2 regions of the Anaerotignum faecicola genome follow, and region 1 is predicted to be linked to the other one. Evidence: riboswitches for the same ligand, from Rfam matches in the RefSeq annotation. Region 1 holds a riboswitch; the other holds the start of a gene.
What was found. A riboswitch is a leader RNA that binds a small molecule or an ion and turns the genes downstream of it on or off. The one in region 1 is predicted to bind FMN.
Positions count from the first base shown of each region.

Region 2: another riboswitch for FMN. It lies ahead of ribD (bifunctional diaminohydroxyphosphoribosylaminopyrimidine deaminase/5-amino-6-(5-phosphoribosylamino)uracil reductase RibD); the one in region 1 lies ahead of EJE48_RS03845 (ECF transporter S component).

Region 1 covers NZ_BHVZ01000001.1:801,305-804,659, reverse strand. The annotation lists gene EJE48_RS03855 (CCA tRNA nucleotidyltransferase) at 1-60, opposite strand, end outside; gene EJE48_RS03850 (pyridoxamine 5'-phosphate oxidase family protein) at 350-835, opposite strand; gene EJE48_RS03845 (ECF transporter S component) at 872-1,525, opposite strand; FMN riboswitch at 1,675-1,825, opposite strand; tRNA gene EJE48_RS03840 (tRNA-Lys) at 2,005-2,077, shown strand; gene EJE48_RS03835 (protein kinase family protein) at 2,262-3,251, shown strand.
Region 2 covers NZ_BHVZ01000002.1:156,669-160,023, forward strand. The annotation lists gene EJE48_RS06560 (riboflavin synthase) at 1-595, opposite strand, end outside; gene ribD (bifunctional diaminohydroxyphosphoribosylaminopyrimidine deaminase/5-amino-6-(5-phosphoribosylamino)uracil reductase RibD) at 576-1,682, opposite strand; FMN riboswitch at 1,871-1,985, opposite strand; gene EJE48_RS06570 (zf-HC2 domain-containing protein) at 2,128-3,093, opposite strand; gene EJE48_RS06575 (RNA polymerase sigma factor) at 3,090-3,355, opposite strand, start outside.

The DNA.
Region 1 (3,355 bases):
ATTCAGTTTATTCAGAATCCAGACCGCGTCCTGCGGAATGGCAATATTCAGCTTCTGCAAGGCTTCTCCTCCTTTTCGGAAATTTTTGCATTTATTATACCATGTTTGCAGAGGAAGAGAGCAGCTGCGAAGCAGATATTTTCTTCCGCAAGGCATGGTATGAGCAGGCTATGCCTGCGAATCGTAGAATTTGCTGTGAAAACAGCAGATAGACGCTGTAAGCGGCTAACCCACGGATATGTCCGTGGGTATTATACCATAAAAATATTTCTGATACAAAAAAAGAACATCTGCGGAGAACAGATGCTCTTTTTTTCTATAGGGGAAATAATACAAGGGATTTCGAGAATTATTTCTTATCGTAAGGCTTTACCGTAACCTCTTTTTTATCGAAGTCGATGAAAATCTGATAAGCGTAGTTATCCTCGCTGGTATCCCAGACCTCAACGAATTTCGGGGTTACCTCGATGATGATTTCGGAATCCTCGTGGCTGTATTTATTGTAGCTGCCCCAGAGGTGTTTTTTATAAAGGCCTTCAAACACTCTGCCGGGCTCATCCACAACCAGACCGCAGTTTTTCGCAGTCCCTTCCACCTGAATGCCGCCATAGCAGAGGGCAACATTGGGGTTTTCGTAAAGCTGCTTTGTTTTGCGGAAGTCCTTGTCTGTTTTGAAATAGATTTTGTCATTGTAGAACAGGCAGCTGACGTTGCGCACCATAACGTAATCGTTTACGCTGCTGGCAAGCGCCATAATCTTCCAATCACCCAGCTGTTCAAAGAAAAGGGCTTTTGCCTGTTCAAAGGTAAGGTTTTTGTCTAAGCTGAATTTCATTTCGGTTTCTCCTTTGCTTCTCTGTGCTTTTTATACTCAGATTTTTGTTTCGTCCGCTTTCTTTATGGCGTTTGCCTTTTTATTTTTTGCAGAGGCATTGCCGTGGATGATGGGGCTTAAGTGCTTATACAGCAGCATTGCGCCAACGGAGTTGATGCCGCATTTAATCAGGTTGAAGGGCAGAATCCCAAGGATTGCCAGTGTGAATACATTGGAAATCAGAGGGTTGACCTCGGTACACATGGCTACGAAATAGCTCATATCCTGTCCCATCAGTGCCATATAGAAGGGAATGATGATATACAGGTTGGTAAAGATGGCAACGATGCCTGTGAAGACAGAGCTGATTGCCATGCCGACGATTGCGGTTCTTTTAGATTTTTTCTGGTGATACATGATAACGGGAGGCAGCACATACGCACAGCTGAGCAGGAAGTTTTGCAGCTCGCCCGTAAATGCGGAGGAGGTACCCTCTGTTGCCAGCTTCAGCAGGATTTTCACCAGAATGATGCAGACTGCCTGCAAAGGCCCCATGGCAAAGCCGCCGATGATTTCTACCAGACCTGCCAGATCAAAGTTCATGAAGGGGGGCAGGAAGGGAAGCGGGAAATCAATATGCAGCAGGATGCAGCAGATGGCACCCATCATGGCAATCATGGTTAAATCTCTGGTTTTGAATTTCGTTTTCATGTTTTATTCCTCCAATTTTTCTGATTGGATTCTTCTTAAGACTTGCGATTGACACTGTATTTTTGCAATAAAAAAGCCCTCGGAACACATTCCAAGGGGCATTGCACGCGCAAACGAATTTTCATGCGAGGTACGCATGAACAGCATCAAAGTTTCTTCTCTCATCCGGACTGTTACCGTCGGTTATGGAATTGCACCATATCAGCCTTTCGCATCTTTCAGCACTTCGCGTTTCAAGATACCTGAGGGTCGCGGACTTTTACCGCCGGTAGGGAATTGCACCCTGCCCCGAAGAATCACGTTATATTTTTCACATTTCAACCATAACACAAAAGGCTGTTGCGTGCAAGAGGAAAATGTAAAATTTGTGAAAAAATTATTTTTTAAAAAATTTGAAAAATGTTGTTGACAGGAGAACAAGTTCGTGATAATATATCTCTTGCAGTTAGGAATTGCAAAACAAAGCAAACAAACATTATGCGCCTTTAGCTCAGTTGGTAGAGCAACTGACTCTTAATCAGTGGGTCTAGGGTTCGAGTCCCTAAAGGCGCAGCTTGAAAAAAGCGGGATGGATTAACTTAGGGTTGGTTCATTCCGTTTTTATATTTTATAATTTTATATTTTAAAGGATAACAGCCATTCTCGGTACGGTCGGGAATGGTTCTTTTTTTTGCCCTTGCCCCATAGAATGTTTCAGAGACGATGTTCGGTCGCGGTGAAACAGGGGGAGTGAAGTATGGAGGAGATCTATGAAAAAATCATGCGAGAGGGCTACGGCTTGCAGCTGCGCCATGGCACAAGAACGCGGACAGGTCTGGTCTGCCGGACAGACAGGGGGCTTTGCGAGCTGAAAAAGCCGCGCGGCAGTACGGACAGCCTGCGGCTTGCATTTGATGTGAAAAAGCGGCTCAGGGAAAACGGCTTTGCGAACATCAGCCGCTGCTACCCGACACTGGAGGGCGAGCCGTTTTATCGGCAGGACGGGACGCTTTATATTCTGGAGGATGTGCTGCCGCAGGGGACACTGGCGGAGGACAGCGTGGAGACCTTTTTGCAGGGGGCGGAAACCTTAGGCGAGATGCATGCGGCGGCAAAGGGGCTTGCAAGCGAGGCGGCACACTGGGAGAAAAACCGCCTGCCGCAGCTATACGCCAAACGGCGGAGTGAGCTGGCGAAGGTGCGCCGCAGGAACGACAAACGGGGCAGCTATGACGCGATTGATTTATTGCTATTACAATATTATGAGCCATACATGGAACGGGCGGCAGAGGCAGAGGAGCTGCTATGCAGGGGCGGCTATGCGGAGGCGATCGCACGGACGGCGCAGGAGGGCGGCTTCTGCCATAATGCCTACAAGGGGGAGGCACTGCGGCAGGAGACGGATGGCAGGATTTTTGTGGGGAATTTCGATAAATGTATCGCAGAATTGCCATTGGCAGACCTTGCGGCATATATCCGCCGCTATTTCAAGAAAACGGAGGGGACGGCGGCGGGGATTTCTGCTATGCTGGAGCGTTACGGCAGGCATTGCCCCCTTTCCGAGAGAGATATGATTTTATTGCAGGGGATGCTGCTGTATCCGGAGAAATTTCTGCGGCTCATCAATGAATATTATAATCGGCGCAGAACGTGTGTCTCGCCTGCGATGCGCGAGCGGCTTGCGGCGGCGGCGAAGGAGGAGCTGAACGGGGTTCGTTTAAAAAGTATCATTGCGGGCGGCTGCTAGGAGAACACGCTAAGTCGAAATCAGGATTTCGACTTGTCAGGACAGAAGAATAAACCGATGAGTTCCGGCGGCAAAGCCTTGAAACTCCCGGTTTTCCTCAAGTG
Region 2 (3,355 bases), on a different contig from region 1:
GCTCTGCTTTCGGGCAAACCAGCTTTTCTACATATTTTCCAATGATATCCGTTTCCAGATTTACCAAATCGCCTTCTCTGCGGTTCTTCAAAATGGTTTGGCTGACCGTATGCGGAATGGCAGAAATGGAAAACTCGCTTTCTCCGACCTCCGCCACTGTCAGGCTAATGCCATCAATGGTTATGGAGCCCTTTTCAACGATATATCGCATCAGCTCCGCCTTCGCCTGTATGGTATACCAAATGGCTGTATCATCCCGACGCACGCGGATCACCTTTCCCACACCGTCTACATGGCCTGCAACAATATGCCCGCCAAAGCGTCCGTCTGCCGCCATGGCTCTTTCCAGATTCACAGGCGTTCCCATTGTCAGCCCTGCCAGAGAGGAACGGTTCAGCGTTTCGTGCATCACATCTGCGGAAAAGCCATGCGAAAACAGCTCCGTTACTGTCAGGCAAATGCCGTTGACCGCAATGCTGTCACCGATTTTGGTTCCCTCCAAAACCGTATCCGCATGAATGGTCAAGACCGCAGAATGCTGTCCGTGCTTGATTCTCTCAACCCTTCCGATTTCCTCAACAATTCCCGTGAACATCTCTGCTCACCTCGCTCTCTATCAGAAAATCCTCTCCCAGAGGAATGATTTTGCTGTTCTTTAAATAAAATGCCTCTGCTGGCGTTGCAACGCCCTGCCCCTCGATAGGGGTTTTTGCCGTCCGTCCGCCGAATAATTTCGGTGCGATATATGCCTGTACCTTTTGCACAATGCCTTCCTCCAATGCTGTCCAATGGAGTGTACCGCCGCCCTCTATCAGAATGCTGTCAATTTCCTGCTCCCCTAATTTTTGCATCAATTCCTGCAAATCAACATGCCCGTTTTTTTCGTTCACCTGTAGGATTTGACAGCCTGCCGCCAGATATGCCTCCTGTTTTTCCCTATCCGCACAGCAGGTTGCAAGGATGGTCGGTATTTCCTTCGCCGTTGCAACAATTTGCGTATCCAACGGTGTGCGAAGGTGTGTATCGCAAATAATGCGAATCGGGTTTTTTCCGCCCTCCATCCTGCAATTTAACATAGGGTTATCTGCCAATACCGTTCCCACACCCACCATAATTGCAGTATATTTATGCCTTTGCTCTTGCACATGTGCTCTTGCCGTTTCCGATGTAATCCATTTAGATGCACCTGTGTAGGTTGCAATTTTTCCGTCCATCGTCATCGCATATTTCATTACCACAAAGGGACGCTTTGTTTGAATATAGTGGAAAAACACCTCATTCAAGCGATCACATTCCTCCTCCAGCATGTGCTCCGTTACCTCTATGCCATGCTCTCGTAAAATCCGAATTCCCTTTCCTGCCACAAGCGGATTGGGGTCTGCCGAACCGACCACCACGCGCCGAATGCCTGCCTCCAGAATGGCATCTACACAGGGCGGCTGTCTGCCCTGATGGCAGCAAGGCTCTAATGTGACATAAAGCGTCGCTCCCTGCGGCGATTTTTTGCAATTTGCCAATGCGTTTCGCTCTGCATGCGGCTCACCGCATTTTTCATGCCACCCCTGACCGATGATTTCACCATCCTTCACAAGCACTGCCCCTACCATCGGGTTCGGTGCCGTCCATCCGAGCCCATTTTTCGCAAGCATGAGTGCAAGCTCCATATATTCTGAATCCTTCATAGAATCCCTCCAGACAGATTTCAAAAATACAAAATAAGAAATGCTCCGAACAGAATCGCTCAGAGCATCAGAAACACACACACCAAAAGACTCCCTGTGCCAAAATAAGAAAAGCTCCGGAATGTTCAAAAACAATCCAGAGCAGATATCTCAAAAAGACACAGAAAAGAAACACTTTTCCTGCATTCATCCATCTTCTTTCATCCAGACTATACTGTCGGCTTCGGAGTTTCACCGAATCATGCCTTGCGGCTCGTGGGCTGTACCACCGGTAGGGACTTTCACCCTGCCCTGAAGATTCTATTTATTTACGAGACCAGTATATGCGTTTGTCAGAGATTTGTCAAGCTATTTTTTGCAAAACATATCAAAATTCTCTGTCCCCAAGAAAATTTCAGCAAAAAAAGAACACGGCTTTTCTCGTAAAAATCCACCGTGTCCCTTTTTATTTTTCCGTTACCGAAATGCTGATTGTGTGCGATGCACCGTCCGCCTCGCCTTGGAAAAGCGCCTGTATTTCGCCCAGCTTGCCGACCTGCTCCAGAAAATCTGCATAATTTGCCACAGGAATCACCGCCTGAATCACATCATCCACACTGCTTCCCTCATAACCGCCGGCTTCCTCTATGCTCTTGCGAATTGCCTGCAAGGCTGTCTCCTTTTCTGCCACCTGAAGTGTCATGCTGTCCGCCGCATTGCTGTCCGCAGCGCGTGTGCCGCTCACCAATGTCTCGCTGTCCATCGCATTTTCCGCTTCACTTGCATATAAAGCTGCTTTCGGCATGGTTGCCGCTCCCTCCGACCGAAAAGACTTTGCCGTTTCCTTCGGAGTTGTTTCCTTCGGAGTTGCTTCTTTGGGTGTAGTTTCTTTTGGTGCCGTTTTCTGCGAAACAGGTTTTTTTACTTTCTTTGTTTCCTGCTCAGAAAAATCCTCCTTGGTATCGGATTTTTCCGCCGCATTGTTCTCTGTCGCGCTGTCCGCCGCAATCTGTTCTGCCGCTTCCTCGCCCGTATCCGCCGTCAGCGCAGTATTCTCAAACAGAATCTGCTCTATCTCCTCGTTCTGGTTCTGCCGCATTTCCAGCATCCCCCTCGTGCCGCCTGCTACCACAACCACAAGCACCGCCGCCGCGATCATGCTCATCTGCTTCCAGCCATGCTTCTTCTTTGCAGGGAAAGGCACAATCTTGCGTTCCGCCTGCAGCTTCTGCATCAGCTCTGTATGATAGCCTTCAGGGAGTTCCTCGTCAGGAAGGCTTGCCAAAGCGTTTTTCATTTCCTTCTGCTGCGCCAGCTCTTCTCTGCAAGCCGCACAGCCTTCCAAATGCGTTTCGATTTCTGCTGTTTCCTCTGCCGTGGTTTTGTTTTCCAAATACGCCCAGAGCAGCTTTTTCACTTTATCACAATTCATTGCCTTCCCTCCTTTCCTCTCTTATGACGAATAAAATGTGCATCTTGTTCCCGTAATTTTAAAATTTCCTGCTTTAATTGATTTCGCCCACGGGAAATACGGCTCTTCACTGTCCCTAGCGTAAGCTCCAGAATCTCCGCGATTTCCTCGTAGGAAAGCCCCTTGATATCCCGCAGGATAACCGCCACCTTATGCTCCGGTGAAAGGCTCTCCAATGCCTGTAAAATCTCGCTTTTCTGCTCCTCTCGAAGCATGCTTTCCT